DNA from 4 places in the Lysinibacillus sp. 54212 genome. Region 3 is predicted to be linked to each of the others. Evidence: riboswitches for the same ligand, from Rfam matches in the RefSeq annotation. Region 3 holds a riboswitch; each other region holds the start of a gene.
The links. A riboswitch is a leader RNA that binds a small molecule or an ion and turns the genes downstream of it on or off. The one in region 3 is predicted to bind cobalamin.
Positions count from the first base shown of each region.

Region 1: another riboswitch for cobalamin. It lies ahead of V4T18_RS04165 (ATP:cob(I)alamin adenosyltransferase); the one in region 3 lies ahead of V4T18_RS12610 (energy-coupling factor ABC transporter permease).
Region 2: another riboswitch for cobalamin. It lies ahead of V4T18_RS11710 (glutaredoxin family protein); the one in region 3 lies ahead of V4T18_RS12610 (energy-coupling factor ABC transporter permease).
Region 4: another riboswitch for cobalamin. It lies ahead of V4T18_RS15790 (ABC transporter substrate-binding protein); the one in region 3 lies ahead of V4T18_RS12610 (energy-coupling factor ABC transporter permease).

Region 1 is NZ_JBAFWZ010000004.1:74,753-79,616, reverse strand. Features, by position in the region: gene V4T18_RS04170 (hypothetical protein) at 1-1,474, shown strand, start outside; cobalamin riboswitch at 1,577-1,757, shown strand; gene V4T18_RS04165 (ATP:cob(I)alamin adenosyltransferase) at 1,907-2,449, shown strand; gene V4T18_RS04160 (ABC transporter substrate-binding protein) at 2,446-3,396, shown strand; gene V4T18_RS04155 (bifunctional adenosylcobinamide kinase/adenosylcobinamide-phosphate guanylyltransferase) at 3,492-4,052, shown strand; gene cobS (adenosylcobinamide-GDP ribazoletransferase) at 4,052-4,825, shown strand; gene V4T18_RS04145 (histidine phosphatase family protein) at 4,798-4,864, shown strand, end outside.
Region 2 is NZ_JBAFWZ010000015.1:29,825-34,688, forward strand. Features, by position in the region: gene nrdE (class 1b ribonucleoside-diphosphate reductase subunit alpha) at 1-1,528, opposite strand, end outside; gene nrdI (class Ib ribonucleoside-diphosphate reductase assembly flavoprotein NrdI) at 1,503-1,892, opposite strand; gene V4T18_RS11710 (glutaredoxin family protein) at 1,889-2,116, opposite strand; cobalamin riboswitch at 2,263-2,437, opposite strand; gene V4T18_RS11715 (histidine phosphatase family protein) at 2,482-3,081, opposite strand; gene V4T18_RS11720 (pyridoxal phosphate-dependent aminotransferase) at 3,050-4,138, opposite strand; gene cbiB (adenosylcobinamide-phosphate synthase CbiB) at 4,095-4,864, opposite strand, start outside.
Region 3 is NZ_JBAFWZ010000017.1:31,886-36,749, reverse strand. Features, by position in the region: gene V4T18_RS12630 (tripartite tricarboxylate transporter permease) at 1-443, shown strand, start outside; gene V4T18_RS12625 (energy-coupling factor ABC transporter ATP-binding protein) at 599-1,438, opposite strand; gene cbiQ (cobalt ECF transporter T component CbiQ) at 1,456-2,235, opposite strand; gene V4T18_RS12615 (energy-coupling factor ABC transporter substrate-binding protein) at 2,222-2,521, opposite strand; gene V4T18_RS12610 (energy-coupling factor ABC transporter permease) at 2,523-3,266, opposite strand; cobalamin riboswitch at 3,397-3,579, opposite strand; cobalamin riboswitch at 3,700-3,883, shown strand; gene cobJ (precorrin-3B C(17)-methyltransferase) at 4,017-4,864, shown strand, end outside.
Region 4 is NZ_JBAFWZ010000029.1:17,781-22,644, forward strand. Features, by position in the region: gene argS (arginine--tRNA ligase) at 1-1,008, shown strand, start outside; cobalamin riboswitch at 1,514-1,633, shown strand; gene V4T18_RS15790 (ABC transporter substrate-binding protein) at 1,808-2,755, shown strand; gene V4T18_RS15795 (FecCD family ABC transporter permease) at 2,748-3,746, shown strand; gene V4T18_RS15800 (adenosylcobinamide amidohydrolase) at 3,747-4,864, shown strand, end outside.

The DNA.
Region 1 (4,864 bases), on a different contig from region 3:
CCTTCATAAACCTCCTCAAAAAAAGAAAACAAATTTTTTAATTCCAGTTACATCTCTTATCGTGACTGCAGCAGTCCTATTTTTCGTATTTATGCTAGTAGGTGATAAAGATGATGATCCTCAGCTAGCTCAGCAAGGGTTTATGGAGACAGTACCACATCCAGAATCTACTGAAATTTTATATGAGCATAAAACAGACGATTATGAGGTTATCTTTTATACGGATGAAAGCGGCTTTCGAATAGGGTATAAACCGACTGATCATGAGGTATGGACTCATACAGGGAATGGAGAAGAAAATCCTGAGGACGGCTTTGAGTGGGTAATGGACCATAACCATTATATTCCAGTTGCATTATTTGGAGGCATTATTACAGATGAAAAAATCACTTCTGTTAAAGTCATGCAGCAAACGCTAGAGCAACAGGGAACAGTATTCCAACTAAACGATATGAAAGTCTGGTACGCAGTTTTCGATACGTTAGAATCTGGTACACCCGACCCACTAAAGATAGAAGCGTATAACGACGGGCAGCAGGTAGTATGGCGACACGGTATTTATGATAATGGTTTAGAAAGTGGCTTAGTTCAAAAGGATAAAGGCGGCAATATTAGTAAATCCATCACTATTTACAAGCCGGATGAAACTGTGAGCTACCTTGAAAAGCATGAGGTAGAGTATAGTGGTGATGGTTCTGAGGCGTCGATAATTAACTTTATTTACGAGCAAGCGAAAACGTTCAATGTCACCCTTAATAGTTATAGCTTTGAAAACAATGGGGCGTCTCTCATTTTAGATTTGGGAGAAGGGGTTTTTAATATACAGGGCTCTACTGGCGGCTCGATGTTTGCTGGTACGATTAATGGATCATTTTTTGAATATTTCCCAGCTCTCCAGCAAATTACCTTTACCCATAACGGCTCCTATGATGCGATTTTAGATCATTTTATGGTAGGTGAACCATACAAGAGACCGACTGAAGAACAGGAGCTTACTAATTTAACTTCGCTCGTTTTTAGTCATTTGTATAATGGAGAGTATGAGAAATTATCGGCAATGGTAGATCCATCTGAGGGCCTTACATTCTCATTGTTTGCTGACTTCGGTAACAAACCAGGGTACGGTGGGGATTATGTAAACCTTAAGCCGGATGAGCTAGTAAATGCTAAAAATCAACAAATTGATTGGGGACATGATGATAGCAATCGAGAGTTTAAAATGACATTGGAAGAATATGTGCAAACTATTTTGTTAAAGGTGAATGGAAAAGACTTTGTTTATGACACAGTTACATTTAACGGTCAGGCTGTTCAATTTGGCGGGGTTTTAAATACTATTCATGCAAATTATCCGAATGCGAAGTATATAGAGTATTACTCTAGCCAATCCTCTCAAGCCCTGCGATTCATTTTCCATAAATCGGGAGGGGGATGGTATTTAATCGGCATTGCGAGAGATGTACCTACAGGTTAATCTATACAATATTTTATGTAATATTGTACAGAACTAGTTGTTTGCGATGATTTTCCCTTAAATTATTAAATTATTTGTCAATTTAGCTTTATTTATGTTACATTCTTTATCAGGTGAATAAGCTTGCAGGAAAGAGAAAAGGGAATTCGGTGAAAGGCCGAAGCTATGTCCGTAACTGTATGCGCTGATGAAATGAGAGGATACCACTGTCTATGGATGGGAAGGATCTCAGAAGTAAGTTGATGCGCGAGCCAGGAGACCTGTCTTTTTCTATTCGTAACAACACTCTTCGGAACTAAAGGGAATGTGCGGCAAATACGAATAACAAATAGTATTGTTTTTTGTCTTTCTGCCATCCATTTTCTGGGTGGCTTTTTCTGTTGGACGAAGTTGTTGTAGTATTTTGTAATGGTTGTGAAAGGGAGATAAGAATTGAAGAAAGATATGCGCTATAGCTGTTATCCGTTTATGCGTGAAAAAAGCTGTTTAGTAGACTACGAGATTCGTACAGATTGTTTAACGACTAGGGTGGGCGAGGTTTTTCCAGCATTAGCTGATAGTGAGGCTGAAAGGATAGTACTTGAAGATTTACGGATCATTCAGCCAAATGTTTATCATGCGAACGGCTCTGTCCGTGGCAAGCTTGCGATAACAGAAGAGGATTTACAATGGCTAAGTGACCGCTATGATTTTTATGTAGCGTATGTCCAACAAGAAATACAGCAATTCGTTTTGCCGCAAGGAACTGAAGCAGCAAGTCGATTACATAGCTGTCGAAGTGAGGCAAAAAAGTCTTACAGAGCTCTACATAAAGTAAGTGAGGAACGAGTAGTACCGGAAATTCTATTCGATTATTTAGGACTACTAGCAAATGTATTTTTTGTAATGGCAGTATATTTAAATAAACATGGGCATCACTCAGAAATAATTTTTGAAAGTAAATCTTATCCAAAAAGAAAGAAGGCAGAACAATGAAATTTAAAATGAAATGGGTAACACCAATTGCTGCAGCCCTACTATTAGCTGCATGTGGAACGGATGAAGACAAAAATGCAAAGCAAAATGAACAAGAGCAAGAAAAGCCGGAAGTAGCGGAAGGTCCTTATAAAGTTGTCGATGACCGTGATGAGGAAATTACATTTGATGAAGTACCAGAATCAATTATTTCACTTCAACCGAGTAATACAGAAATTTTATTCTCTCTAGGCGCTGGTGAAAAAATTATTGGTGCAACAGATTATGACACTTACCCAGAAGAGGCAAAGAAAATCGAACGTGTTTCAGATTCGATGACAATCAATGCTGAACGTATTATTGAATTAAATCCAGATGTTGTAATAGCATATACTGCCGGTGATCCAGCTCAAATCGAGCAGCTTGAAGCGGCTGGGCTAAAGGTATTTGTTATTGATTCGGCTGCATCATTTGATGATGTGTATGGCGATATTGTTCAACTTTCTGAGGTACTTCAAGTTGAGGATACTGGTGAGCAAGTTGTAAAAGATATTAAAGCTCAAATTGCGGCAGTTCAAGAAAAAACAGAAAAGCTTGATCAGAAGAAAAAAGTATATTTTGAAATTTCACCAGCTCCAGATATTTGGACAGCAGGTGGTAACACATTCCAACAAGAAATTTTAACAGCAGCTGGTGTGGAAAATGTATTTGAGGAACAAGACGGCTGGTTTAGTGCAGCAGAGGAAGATGTCATTACAAAGGATCCAGAAGTGATTTTAACATCTGTCTACTATACAGATGATGCAGTTGGTGAAATTTTAGCTCGTAATGGCTGGGATAAAATGCAAGCAATTATTAATAAAAATGTTTATTTAGTGGATGCTGATATCACATCTCGTCCAGCAACTCGTATTGGTGAAGCAGTTGAGCTAGTAGCAGAAACAGTATATCCTGATTTATTTAAATAGTCAGGGAGTAGGCTGGCATACGAATTAAATTTTAAAAATATGTCAAGAGCAAATCTATCATTAGATTTGCTCTTTTCAAGTAGAGGTTGGTGCCAATGGGAGGACGAATAATTTTTATAACTGGTGGCGTTAGAAGTGGTAAAAGTGCATTTGCAGAAAATTATGCCCAGCAGCTTGCTAAGAATAACAGTAAGTCCTTGCTCTATATTGCATCAGGTGTCTCATTTGATGAAGAAATGCAGCAGCGAATCAATAGGCATAAAATCGATCGTCTGCAAGCAGCTATTCCCTGGAAAACACTAGAAGTGCCAGACCGTTTCCCAACAAAATTTTCCGTTCTGTCTTCGGACTATGTTCTATTATGGGATTGTTTAACAACGTGGCTCACGAATATAATATTTAGGAACGAGCTTTCCCCAAATAGAGAAAAAAATATTACTTTAGCCGTTGAACAGTTACAAGATCAGCTAAAAGAATGGCAGCAAAAGGGTATAGTCGTATTATTAGTTTCAAATGAAGTGTTAGATGAAGGCGCCTCACGCTACTGGGAAGTAAATGAATATCGGCAAATTATAGGTAAATTACATCAATGGATTGTTGCACAATGTGATGAAGCCTATGAGTTAGATTCTGGCATTGAAAAGAGGTGGAAATAATGGGGTTAAGAACAGGGTTTACAGGTATTTTATTAGCGCTACAATTTTTCACCTCATTACCTATTAAATTTCAGCTACCGATTACACGAATGACAGCAACTGCAATGTACGGGGCTATCCCGCTACTAGGTATCGGTATGGGGAGTATACTTGCTGGAATAATAGTTTTGAATAATAGCTATTTGCAGTTTTCCTCCCTTTTTATTGCTATCCTGTTAGTTGTTGCTCACTTTATAATGACAGGTGGCTTGCATATGGACGGAGTTGTTGATACTGGAGATGCCTTTTTCTCTTATAGAGATAAGGAAAGGCGTCTTGAAATATTAGATGATCCTCGTGTAGGGGCATTTGGTGCAATGACACTCGTCATTTTTGTACTGCTGAAAGTAGCAGTTTTATACGAGCTTTTATTACATAGCATCCCTATCTATTATTTTATTGTCCTACCGTTTATGGCACGGTTATCGATTTTATTGTATTTCCTTACGATGAAAACGTTCAAAAATAAGGGTATTGCAGCCTATTTTAAAGAGAGAGTTCATGCGAGAAAGCTATGGCTTGCATTGATTATTTATAGCTTATCTCTTATTGCAGTCTCTCTTTTTTTACAGCAATTAATTTGGCTTGTTCTATTCGTTGTGATGCTGCTGTTTGTAGCCATTTATCGATACTGGACGAAGAAAAATTTCGGCGGGATGTCTGGCGATTTAGTCGGAGCATGCTTTGAAGGGACGGAGCTTCTTTTATGGTTCACGCTATTACTATTCATTTAATTCGTCATGAAAAAACACAGGCGAATATCGAGCGTAAAT
Region 2 (4,864 bases), on a different contig from region 3:
TTACGCCCTTTTCCTTCGCAATTTCCATCGATGATTTTATCGAGAAGTAGTTCACTGCTTCCATAAACGCATCAATAAATGCAACAGATTCCTTAGAACCATATACAATGCCCTCAGTCACAAGATGGCCATGTAGGTTCATTACACCTAAGCCAATCGAGTGCATTAACTTATTCGCCTTCGCTACAGAAGGAACATTTTTAATATTTGTCATTTGCGATACGTTCGTTAGCAAACGAACAGCTGTATCGACTAATGTTTCGAAATCCCCGACCTTTGTTGCCTTATAAATATCTAGGGAACCTAGGTTACAGCTTACATCTAGGCCGTATTGATTTGGCTCGTCCTGATCGGTAATGACACTAGTTTCCTGCACCTGCAGAATTTCCGTACATAGATTAGACATTTTTACGCGACCAATGCTCTTTAACGGATGTGCTTCATTCACATTATCATCAAAAATTTCAAACGGATAGCCCGATTCAAACTGTGCCTTCTTAATTTCTGTATAAAGCTTACGTGCATTTAAACGTTTTAGCTTGCGAATGTTTGGATTATCGAGTAACTCGTAATACATTTCGCTCATGCTAATTTCAGACATGCGCTTGCCGTATTCCTTATAAATATCGTAAGAGCTAAATAACACAATATCTTTATTTCGCTTCATTAGCTCAAAGAAGATTGTTGGAAGGATAACACCTGTAGATAATGTTGCTAAGCGAATTTTTTCATCTGCATTTGGTTTTTTCGAGGAAATAAAATTCTCAATATCTCCGTGGAAAATGTTTAAGTACACAACACCTGAACCGTTACGCTGTCCTAATTGGTTGGAATAGGAGAAGGAGTTTTCTAGCAGCTTTGCAACAGGCATTACACCACTAGCTCTGTTCAAAATCCCTTTAATTGGATCACCTAATGGACGTAAATCAGTTAAATTTACACCGACACCACCACCAAGACGTGATAGCTCTAAGCAGTAGCCAATATTTTCGGCAATGCTATTCATCGTGTCATCCATTGTTAGCTTAAAGCAGCTTACTAACTCTCCGCGCGCTTTTTTACCACTATTCAATGCAGTAGGTGTAGCAGGCTGGTATGCTTCCATCATCGCTTCGACAGCTTTTTCTGCCAACCTTTCATCACCTTGTGCGAGATAAAGGGCGATAATAACGATACGATCCTCGTACTTTTCTAAAATTTCCTTGCCATCTCGACTTTTCATCGCATAGCTTTCGTAAAATTTGCTTGCACTCATAAAGGATGGGAAGCGGAACTTATAAGCGTATGCTTTTTTATACATACTTTTTATAAATGCTGGCGTATATTGGTCGATAAATTCTTTTTCATAATAGCCTTCATCGACTAAGTATCGAATTTTTTCCTCTACGTCGATAAAGTAACGCATACGAACGTTAACATCCTCTAAAAAGTATCGGCGTGTTGCTTCTTTATCCTTCGCTAAATCGAGCTCACCAGTTGCATGATAGCGATTTAATACTTCATTATTTAACTTCAAGTATTGTTTCATAGTCATCCTCTTTCACACAATCATTATAAAATGCAAGGATTGCCTCATAATCCTTTGAAAACCCTCGTAAATCAATCTTTCTAACTAGCGGTATATGGTAGTCTGAAGCGAGTTTATCACCAGCAAGTCCAAAAACATCTAAACCAAAATTACTGTTTCCACTAACGACAATCCCTTTACATAACGTAGCGTTCTGTTCCATAAAGGCTTGGACAACAGCGGGCACATCACCAAGTCCATCTGTGTACGTACAAAGGATAAATGGTGTTTCAATTACTGTATCTTTTGTAATTTCGATAGCTGGTAGGTTTAGTTTTTGGACAATATAGCGTACATTCCCTGTTCGACTAGCATAGGCAATCACTGCGTAAGCATCTCAATTCGCGATACAATCTCCTGCACATCATGAATTAGTTCGCCTTCAACCTCTAAAATAGGAACACTCATCAAGCCAGCATTGATAATTTTTTCTTTTGCTTGCTCATTGTGATCAATATTAATCATTTCAACTGAATCGAATCCAGCTTGCACTAACTCAGATTTCACCCATAGGCATTTTGGACAAATTGTTTTTGTGTATAATTTCATTTTTTCATTCCTCATTTCATTAATTTATGTATAGTCTCCGTTATCCCTAAACATGGGACAAAAATAAAAAGACTACCTCAAATGTGAGATAATCTAAAATGGACACACTAAAGCTTCGCATCCATTTACTCTACCCCGAAGAAATGTACTGTCTTTTTATTGAGGCGGTCTCCTGGCTCATCTTCATCACTTCTTACACCTTCCCGTTGGAACAGTGGTATCACGTAAGTCGCTCGGATTTACAGTTGCGGGGACAGCGCTAGATTTTCACCAGCTTCCCTTTCAACTACATATAGTAGTACCTAAATAAAAAATAACACAATATATTGTGATTCAACGATTTCAAGTATAGCATGACCAATCTTTTACTGTAAATAAGTATTTTGTACTTTCCTCAAGGTAAACTCCTGAATTTCCCAAATACCGTCACAATAATTTAGCTTTACAACACCACAGCTAGGGATTAAATCGGATAAAGAATGGAGTCTTTCACCGCTTAATTTCCACAACAAACAATGAATAGCGATCCCGTGTGATACCATTATGATATTTTTTTCATTTTTTTGAGCAACACTTTGCAAGCAGGCATGCATTCTATTTGCTACTGACTGAAATGTTTCCTGAGTGGTCGGTTGAAAAGATTGAGGTGAACACACATATTGCTCGTAACAAGGATCTCTTTCCAAATATTGAAGCTCTTTTCCTTGCCACTCACCTAAAAATATTTCCTTTAGCCGCGCATCAATCACTGGCTCCTGGGCTGGTACAATAAGTCGGGCAGTAGAAATCGCCCGCCCTAAGTCACTGCTATAAACAGTATCGATATCCATTCCCTGAAAAGTATACTGAAGCGCCCTTGCTTGCTGTACTCCTAATTCGGTTAATTCCGAGTCAAGCCAGCCCTGTAACTTGCCTAGCTTATTCCACTCCGTCTCACCGTGTCTTACTAGGTAAATTGTTTTCATATTCCACAAACCTTTTAGTAAATTCATTCATTGCTTCTTCATCCTTCATGCCAATCCGAAACCACTGACCATCCAAGCCGATATAGTTTTCCGTATGCCGTAACACGATTCCATGCTGAAGGAAATATAGATAGGCTTCCGGTACACTCCACCCCATCGGTAGTTTGAATGTTAGAAAGTTGGCTTCGCTAGCCGTTACAGCACAGCCATGTTGCATTAAAAAATGACTCATAGCCGTTCGCATTTTCGTACTATTTTCACCAGATATTTGGACAAAGGCGGATTCTTCTAAGCATTGGCAGCCAATTGCAATCGCAATGCCGCTAACACTCCAATGAGGTAAATAATTGTAGATATTTGACGCATGCCTACTAACTAAATAGCCAAGGCGAACGCCAGCTAAAGCATACATTTTTGTCATTGATCGTAAGACAAATAAATTGGCATAGCGGACAGTTAAATCGATTACCGATTCTTTTTCATCCGTCCAATCCATAAACGCCTCATCAACAACTACGGCACAGCCAACCTTTTCACCGTAAGCTAATAGCTCTTCAATTTCCTCACGAGCTGTCAGAACACCCGTTGGATTATTTGGGTTGCAAAGGTAAATTACGTCACCCTTGTCCATCGCCTTTTTTAGTGCTTGCATCGGTAGCTTATAGAGACAAATATCCTCTACAACAATCGACTCCACATGAACGTTTTGCTGTAAAAGCGTTCGTTTATATTCAGAAAAGGAGGGCTCCACAATAATGGCATGCTTTTCTCTAAAAAACTGCGCGATTGCCATTAGTAATTCCGCTGCCCCATTCCCTACTACAACAAAATCATTAGGCACTCTGTGAACGCTAGCTACTTTACTCCGAAAAGGTTCTGCAAGCATATCTGGATAACTTCCGACACTTTCCAACAACGCTGGCCAAAGCTTTTTAATCGATGAAGGACTCCCTAGAACATTCACATTTTCACTTAAATCATAAATCTTTTCAGGCATTGGTAACTGAAGTTGCCTATATAAAGCCAATGCATTTGCTCCATGCGCAGGTAATGCCAAAAATGATCCCTCCAATCAGTAGTAAAAAGTAAATTGTGACGGTATACATATGTCGAACAGTAAGCTTAATATGCTCTCGGTTCATGACGACAAGTGGCTCCCCCATAAACGCTCGAAAGGATTGCTTTCCACCATAGGAATTATTGCCACCTAAACGAATCCCTAGTTGATAAGCCGTAGCTGCCTCTAAATAGCCGCTATTAGGACTTGGATGTTTTTTCGCATCTCTCTTCCATTTATTCCATCGTTCCGCCAAAGGTAGCTTTTTTACATTTTTGGTTGTAAGCAAAATCAATAACCCTGTTAGACGACTCGGAATGTAGTTCGCAATATCATCTAATTTTGCTGCAATGTAGCCAAATTGACTGTAGCGCTCATTCTTATACGCAACCATAGAATCTAATGTGTTAATCGCTTTATAAATCCACGCACCGATTGCACCAAATAGAAGAGCATAAAATAATGGAGCGGTTACGCCGTCGCTTGTATTTTCCGAAACAGTCTCCACGACCCCTCGTACAACTTCTGGCTCCTCTAAATGAGCTGTATCCCGACCTACAATCCATCCAAGCTTCGTCCGGGCCTCTTCCATGTCGTTTGCCTCTAATGCACGATAAACAACCATCGCTGCTTGATCTAAGCTTTTTTGAGCAAGTGCGATTGCAATTAAGAGTACTTCAATCGCAATACCAATGGCCCAATGAATTTTATAGCTGACGAAAAGAA
Region 3 (4,864 bases):
TTGCTTGGGGATTAATTGCAAGTATGTTCTTAGGTAATTTAATGTTATTAGTATTAAATATGCCTTTAGTGCGTGTATTCGCAAAAATTATTCAAACACCGAAGAAATACTTGCTACCAATCATTATTGCCATTTCAATCTTTGGGGTTTATGCAGTTCAGTATACGACATTTGATTTGTTCTTATTATTAGGCTGTGGGGTTTTAGGGTATTATTTTGCTAAAAATGACTTCCCAGTGGCACCGCTTGTATTAGCATTAGTGCTAGGACCGATGATTGAAAATAATATGCGTCGTGCATTAACAATTTCAAACGGTGATTATGGCATTTTTGTACAGAAACCATTATCCTTAGTATTTTTAATCGTAGCTCTTCTATGGATTCTTATTCCGTTACTTTTAAAATTACGTGGAAAAAACGTAATTATCAATGAAGAAGGATAAAAGGTACTTGTAAATCATAAACATACTCATTTCATTATGAAATGAGTATGTTTATTTATATTATGAATATATTTATGAATGGAATTGGAGTATTTTCAAAAGGGACTCATTATTTAATCTATTGAAAGTCTATCGGATTCTAAGTGAAAAAAAGCTTACTTTAACCGATTAATTTGCTCAACAAGCTGCTGCATCGAATGCGGGAAGGAGGCGTTTTTCCATGCGGGATTCGATTCTTGAAGTAGCTCTGCCACGGCAACTAGCCAAGGCTTTTCAATATGAGCCTTTTGAAGCAACTCGCTATTTGAAAATAATGCTTCTCGTTCCCCAGTATACAGCAGCTCGCCTTTATGAAGCACAATAAAATACTCTGCCCACTCATACACAAGGTTGATTTGATGTGTAGCATATAAAAAAGTCCGCTCATTCGTATCGAGCTGCTGCAAGTAGTTAGTAAGCTGTGTGGCAAAGTAGTAATCAAGACTACTCGTTGGCTCATCTAAAATCAAAACATTTGGCTCCATAGCATAAACCCCAGCAATCGTTACTCGCTTTTTTTGCCCACCACTTAAAAAATGAATAGGCCGATCCTCAAGTTCCTCAAGCTCGGTAAGGGCAATCGCTTTATTCACCTGCTCATTTACCTTTTCTATTGACAGATCTAAATTAAGTGGTCCATATAAAATATCCTGTTTTACAGTTGAAGCAAATAATTGATTGTCAGCTTCCTGAAAAATTAGTCCTACATTTTGACGTAGATTTTTCATTGCCTTTTTCGTATATTGAACAGGCTCTCCCTGAAAATAAATCTTGCCACTTGTCGGTTTTTCTAGGCCCATTAACAGTTTAAATAGCGTCGATTTTCCTGAGCCATTTTCTCCTAGAATGGCTATTTTTTTGCCTCGAGGAATCGTCAAGGAGATACTGTCAATTGCCTTCGTACCATCCGCATATTGAAAAGATACAGAATCAAATTCAAAATAAGGTGTTGTCATTGGGTCTTTCCCCTTTCTTACAAGACTAAAAGCACTGCACTAAGCAAAAAGTACATCGTAAATAGTAGCGTCAGCCTTGGTAGCCATTTTCTTCTCTTCAAGAATGCTTGAGGAATAGTAAATTGTTCGATATTTCGAGCCTTCATGGCGTGTGTCATCGTCCCGTAACGTAAAAACATCGATTTAAACAGAGAACTAATCATTAGGCTTAGTGAAGAAAAGCTAGATTTATAGCTTTTATAGCCTAATCGTGCCTGCTGTGCTGTATAGAGCTGTTCGTATGTTTGAAGAAATAGGAAGATAAAACGGTAAATTAATTCAATCAATTCTACTATAACGACTGGTACCTTGCCTTTAAGTAATATTGGGCTAATCTCATAAATAGGCGTTGTTAAAATTAAAAAATATAAACAGCCTGTCGCGCTAAATGCTACTAAAAATATGTTTAGTGCACGTGAAAGATCATTGGGCAAAATATAAAGGGACAATTGAGCGAGTGAAGCATCCCACACAGCATGAGCGGGGATTGGACCATTCCATGCTATCGAAATAACAATCGTCACTATACCGGCTAGGCTAAATCCAAGCGGTGCAAGCATTAATATGGCGTAGGATTTCCAAGGGATTTTTGCATAGAAAACAATGACACTACTCATAAAAAGTAGTGTCCAAAGGGCAATCTCATTATTTCTGGAAATCGTAACTGCAAGTAATGCACTTATTGCAAAGAGAAGCTTTTGACTAGCGGCAACCCTTCTCAGTGCGTTATGGTGTGAAAGAAAATCAATGTTTAGCATGCTGTTTTGATGAGTTTTTCGAGTGTTTACCACGAGTATACCCAATGAAATAGCCGATAATTATTGAGCCGATGACCGCTTGTAGCACAAATAATAAGCTTTCAATTTCCCCACTTGGAGGCTCCCAAATCGCATTAAACCAAGGCTCATAATCATTAGCAATTTCAGTAATTGCCTCCTCTGCCTCTCCATCTGCTCCGCCAAATTCTGCATCCTTTAAAAATAGAACAGGCAAGATGGCTAAAAGGACAACAAGTAGGAATAGAATCAAATTTTTCTTCAACATATTAGCTCTCCTTTGCCTTTAAAATTCGTAATTGTACTAGCTCGTTCATATTGTACTTTTGTAAGAAATTCATAATGATAACCGTTAATAACCCTTCACTAACAGCTAAAGGAATTTGGGTTAGTGCGAAAATGCTCGCAAATTTTTGGAATGAGCCTAGTATTCCACCCACTTCTGCCGGGAACGCTAGTGAGAGTTGAACTGATGTCATCACATATGTACCGAGATCACCTAACATGGCAGCGAAAAATACAGCGATACTAAGGGACAGTCCCCATTTTATTGCTAATTTATAAACACCTACAGCGATAAAGGGACCAACGATCGCCATTGAAAAAATATTAGCTCCTAATGTAGTTAAACCACCGTGGGCAAGTAGGAGTGATTGGAATAGTAATACGATTGAGCCAAGTACGCTCATTACGAATGGTCCAAACAATATAGAGCCTAAGCCCACACCTGTTGGATGAGAGCAACTCCCTGTAACAGATGGAATTTTTAATGCAGATAGCACAAATGTAAATGCTCCTGATAAGGCAAGTAATAGTTTACTTTCTGGATTATCCTTTACGACGCTTCGAATTGAGCTAATCCCTTTTATTAAGAATGGTAAGCAGAGTGCTCCCCAAAAGATAGCCCATCCTATTGGTAAAAATCCTTCCATGATATGCATGGCGTGCGCTTGTTTCGGTATGAATAATAGTACAACTCCGAAGTACCCAAGCTTTGGTAATAAATGCTTCATCTTTCTTTCTCCTTTTTGATTATTTGACGAAAAAAGTGCAATAAAAAAAGCACCTTTCAGGAGAAGAAGTGCAACACTAAAAAAGCAAATCTTAATTTGCTTTCTCTTTCGCACCTATCCTCGTAGGTTGAATAGTACGTCATTTCTGGCAGGTCTCCTGGCTTCTCTTCATTGCATTTTACAAGCCTTCCCACGAAAGAATCGCAGTGGCTCTTCTAGTAATCTGCTCAGAGTTACAGTTGCGGGACAGCGACGGACTCACACCGTCTTCCCTATTAAGCTAAAGGTTAGCACCAAAAAATCATTAGGTTATCGTCATTGATAAAGATTCTAGCATTTAAAAAATAGGTTTGTCACGAAAAAGTTTGAAATATAAAAAAATTTAAAAGCATATCAATTTTCTTTTATCTATGTTATTTTAATATTAATTTAATTTTTGCAATTTTAAATAAGTGCTCACGATTTTGTGAGGTAAAAGGGAAATTAGTGAAAATCTAATGCAGCCCCCGCTACTGTAAAGCTGATGAAATCACAATAAATCACTGTCATTATGATGGGAAGATGTGAAAGTAAAGCGACGCTCAAGCCAGGAAACCTGCTTATTTAAACGACACTTACTTTTCGGAGGGAGAAGTATAGGCGGGACAATAATGTTCTTGTGCTTTTGTATGCATTTTTTGTATAGAATTTCACATGCCTGTATCTCTTTTTGAAAAGAGGTGCGGGCATTTTTTTTGAGGAGGGAGAGCTATGGTTAAGGGAAAGATCTTCGTTGTAGGCTTTGGTCCTGGAGACAGAGAGCATATTACAAAACGGGCTGTCGATGCTCTACAGCAAAGTGACCACATCATGGGCTATAAAACATATGTTGAGTTAATCCAGCATTTAGTAACAGCTAAAACGATTGTTAGTACAGGCATGACGGAGGAAGTGTCGCGTGCTCAGGAAGCGGTAAAGCAGGCGGAAGCGGGACACATCGTTTCGGTAATATCGAGCGGAGACTCGGGTGTGTATGGAATGGCAGGTCTTGTTTATGAGGTACTCATCGAAAAAGGGTGGAAAGAAGCAACGGGGATCGAGGTAGAGGTTGTACCTGGCATCTCGGCGATTAATTCCTGTGCAAGCTTACTAGGTGCACCCGTTATGCATGACTCTTGTACGATCAGCTTAAGTGATCACTTAACGCCGTGGACGGTTATTGAAAAACGAATTGAGGCAGCAGCAATGGCTGATTTTGTAATCGCCTTTTATAACCCGAAATCAGGCCGTCGTACTCGTCAAATCGTGGAGGCGCAAAAGATTTTATTGAAGTATCGTTCACCAGATACACCTGTGGGACTTGTAAAAAGTGCTTACCGAGATACACAAAATATCGTTTTGACAACATTAGCAGAAATGCTAGAGCATGATATCGGCATGCTCACAACAGTTGTTGTAGGTAACTCATCGACCTTTTTTTATGATAATAAAATTATCACACCGCGCGGCTATCAACGGAAATATACGCTCGGTGATGAAAAGCAAATATGGAAACCGCATCAGCGCTTGAAAAAAGAAGCCGAACCGTGGGCATTAGATCAGGAAACAGGGGAAGCGAA
Region 4 (4,864 bases), on a different contig from region 3:
GAAATTTTAGAAAAATCGGATGAAGAACGCTTCAAATTTTTCCGTGAGCACGGCTTACGTTTAGAGCTTGCAAAATTACAAAAAGACTTAGCGAACTTCCGTGTTGAGTTTGATGTTTGGTATTCAGAAACTTCCCTATATAACAACGGGAAAATTGAAGTAGCATTAGACAAATTAAAGGCAAATGGACATGTGTTTGAAGAGGAAGGCGCGACTTGGTTCCGCTCGACAACATTTGGTGACGACAAGGATCGTGTGCTTATTAAAAATGACGGCTCATTTACGTACCTGACTCCTGATATCGCATACCATGAGGATAAATTACAACGTGGCTTTGATAAATTAATTAATATTTGGGGTGCAGATCACCACGGCTATATCCCACGTATGAAGGCAGCGATCGAAGCACTTGGCTATAACCGTGACACACTTGAAGTAGAAGTTATTCAAATGGTTCAGCTCTATAAAAATGGCGAGAAATTCAAAATGTCGAAGCGTACGGGTAACGCGGTTACAATGCGTGAGCTAGTAGAAGAGGTAGGCTTAGATGCAGTACGTTACTTCTTTGTAAAAACTGCTGGCGATTCACATATGGACTTTGATTTAGACTTAGCAGTTTCGCAGTCTAATGAAAACCCTGTATATTATGCTCAATATGCACATGCACGTATTTCTTCTATTTTACGTTCAGCTGCAGAGCAAGGATACGCTACTTCATTAGATAATCTTGGTTTATTAGTTGCTGAAAAGGAAGAAGATGTATTGAAAAAAGTTGGTGCATTCCCTCAAATCGTAGCGGATGCAGCGAAACACCGTACACCTCACCGTATTGCAAACTATATTCAAGAATTAGCATCTACATTCCATAGCTTCTATAATGCTGAAAAGGTACTAAACGCCGATAATAAAGAATTAACAGAGGCACGTTTAGCACTTATTACAGCAGTAAAAACAACATTGGCGAATGCACTAAAGCTAATTGGCGTAAGTGCACCAGAAAAAATGTAAGATCTAGGCATCCTGAACAATCAGGGTGCCTTTTCTATTGGAGTGTGGTAAGTAGATACGTTTGTTTGAATAAGAGTCATGGTTTTTGATTTACTAGCCATAAATTTCGAAATACTAGCCACATTTTTGAATTTACTAGCCAAAATTTCAAAAATACTAGCCAATTACGAGTTGCAGCCACAAATTTTCGAATACAGTCCGAAATTATTGATATAGTAGCCTCAAATTTCAAAATACTAGCCATATTTTTCGATTTACTAGCCAAAATTTCAAAAATACTAGCCACATTTTTTGATTTACTAGCCGATTTTTTCAAAATACTAGCTACATTTCAAGAAATACTAGCCAACTACGATTTGCAGCCACAATTATTAAAAAATCTAGCCCGAAAATTAAATTTAATCGCTCTTGTGATAATTCATATTCCGGCAAACTTCCGAAATACAATATACGAATAATTTTATCTGTAAAAATAGTATTTTTACGCTATAATAAAGAAAATTGAAAAATCTAAAATCATAAGGATATAGGGTAAGTCGGTGTGAATCCGACGCGGTCCCGCCACTGTAATTGCATGATGCAAGAATGCAAAAGCCAGAAAACCGGTCTTTATGGACACCAATGCAAGCCTACGAGGATAGGGTGGTAGCGAAACCTGTGTTTTTGTACGCAAATTTTGCTCTTTCCTACTTCTCTTACATTGGTAAGGGATTTTTTTTTGAAAAAAATCTTTATTGGAAAATAACATCTCTCCTTATTTTGATCAGGGTGAGAATTTCTAATTCTAGGAGGAGAAAGAATGAAGAAGCTTTGGCAGCTATGGTTAACAGCCCTATTAACGTTGGGTTTACTCTCTGCATGTAACGAGGATAATGCAAGCAGTGGGGCAAAGGTCAAGCAAAATGATGAAGTAAATAATGAACAAGTATTTCCAGTAACAGTAAAGGATGCTAGAGGGAATGACGTTACGCTACAGGAAGCACCAGATCGTATCGTCTCGTTAACACCATCCAATACGGAAATTTTATTTAGCCTGGGCTTAGATGAGGAAATCGTTGGAGTAAATGATAATGATAACTACCCTGAGCAAGTAGCAGAGAAAACAAGTGTTGGTGGAATGGAATTTAATATAGAGACAATTATTTCATTACAACCAGATATTGTGTTTGCACACGAATCGAGCATGTATATGATGGAAGGCGCTATTGATCAACTAGTTTCTGCAGGCATCAAAATATTTGTTGTGAAAGATGCGATGAACTTTGAAGAAACGTATAAAACTATTGAAGAAATTGGTACATTAACAGGTAAGGAAGACGAGGCAGAAAAAGTAACTAAAGATATTCAAAATAAGCTAGCGGAAATTCAAGCTAAAGTAAAAGGTCAGGAGCCGAAAACTGCTTTCATCGTTGTTGGTACACAGCCAGATATTTATGTTGTCGGTCAAAACAATTTTATGAATGAAATGCTTAAAGCGATTAACGTTACGAATGCCGTTGAAGTTGAAGGCTGGCCAATGTATAGCGCTGAGGAATTTGTGGACAGTAATCCGGATTCTATCATTTTCACATACGCTGGGGATGATGAAGTAATTAAAAATAATAAAGCATTCTCTGTGATGAAGGCTGTTCAAAGTAATTCACTAACGGTTGTTGATGGTGATACAACGAGTAGACAAGGTCCACGTCTAGCCTTAGGAGTAGAAGCCTTAGCGAAAGCAATTTATCCAGAGGCTTTTAATGAATAAAAAATATACAATCGCGTATATTTTCTCGCTAATCCTATTAGCAACTAGCGTGTGGTTTGGCATATCAATCGGCTCGGTCGATATTCCACTTTCAACCTTATGGGATAGCGAATCAAACCCATCAGCCTACAGCATTTTATGGAATATTCGCATGCCGCGTGTAATCCTTGCGGGGCTAGTCGGGGCTTCACTAGCTATTGCAGGTGCTGCATTTCAAGGGCTGTTAAAGAATCCGCTTGCTGACCCATATACGTTAGGCATCTCATCAGGTGCCTCTGTTGGTGCGGTTACTACTATTTTCTTTAGTGTATCTCTACCACTACTAGGCATATACACGCTTCCGATCTTTAGTATGGTTGGTGCGCTGCTCACGATGCTTGCTGTAATGAGCTTTGCTAAATTAGTGGACCGTACGATGAAGATGGAGACACTGATACTAACAGGAATAATTTTTAGCTCCTTTTTAGGTTCATGCATTTCATTAATGATTGCATTAACGGGGGAGGAGCTTCGTTCGATTATGGGCTGGCTTCTTGGTAGCGTTTCGATGCGCGGATGGCCGTATGTGAAAATGATTCTTCCATTTGTAATTGTAGGTACACTTCTTATTTGGCTAAATCGTCGTGAGCTTAATGCGATGATTTATGGTGAAGACCGGGCGAAATATTTAGGAGTGGATGTTAAACGAAGTAAATATATTCTTTTAGCTGGTGGTTCTATGCTAACGGGTGCAGCTGTTGCGGTATCAGGAACGATTGGATTTTTAGGTCTAGTCGTTCCTCATATGGTACGAATGATTATTGGTACCGATCATCGCCATTTACTACTCATCTCATTTTTAAATGGAGCAAGCTTACTTGTCATATGTGATCTAGTATCGCGTACAATTATTGCACCAATTGAGCTGCCGATTGGGGTTATTACTGCGTTTATCGGAGCACCGGTATTTTCATATATTTTCTTTAAACAACGAAAGGGACGGGTGGCATAAATGCTGAAAGTAGAAAATATCTCAGGCGGCTATGGCAGCGTACCCATCGTCCATAATATTTCGTTTACTGTAGGGCAAGGGAAGATGCTAGGTATTCTTGGACCAAATGGTAGCGGTAAATCGACCCTATTGAAACTAGTCAGTGGCATTATTGCTCCCACTTCCGGAACCGTTTTTATTGATGAGAAAGAGATGCAGAGCTATTCACCAAAAGGGCTAGCGAAAAAAATGGCGGTTTTACCACAGCTTCATGCAAATGCCTTTTCAAATTCTGTGTATGAAACGGTATCGCTCGGTCGATATCCGCACCAAAAAGGCTTTTTTTCTTCGTGGTCAGATCAGGATGAACGGGCAGTTACAATAGCAATGGAGCAAACAGGTGTAGCCAAATATCGTGATACGATGATGGAGTTTTTATCTGGCGGTGAGCAGCAGCGAGTCTTTATTGCCCAAGCATTAGCGCAATGCTCACAAATATTATTGCTTGACGAGCCGACAAATCATTTGGATATTGCCCATCAAAAGCAAATACTAGACTTAATTCGAAAGGAAATTGTTGAGTGTGGTTTAACAGTCGTTTCAGTTTTTCATGATATTAACTTAGCATCTCTTTATTGTGATGAGCTACTGCTAATGGAAGATGGGCATGTTCGCGCATTTGGGGCGCCGCATGAGGTTATTGTCCAACGGGAAATTGAAGATGTGTATAAGGCGCGTGTGTCGACCTATGCTCATCCAGAAATGCCGAAGCCTCAAATTACGATGATGCCAAAAGAAGTATGGCAGGGTGAGCAACAGCGTGTTACAAAAGAACATATACTATTAACAAACGACTATATACAGCTACAAACTGATTTTCCGCTAAAGGTTATTTCATCTGCTGTTCATAATCCAGGAATGGGCTGGTACAACACATTATTAAACCGCTCGATTTCTCCTTATTATGATATTTCGAATGTGCAAGAGGAGACCGAGCAGTTTTTACAGGAGCATGGATTTGGCTTAACAAACACCGTTGTTATGCTAACAGCTGTTAAAACGAATTGTGCTGCTATCGGTACGTATAAAAATAACCATTGTGAAGTTATAATTGTTGTTACGGCGGGTGTTGGGAATGC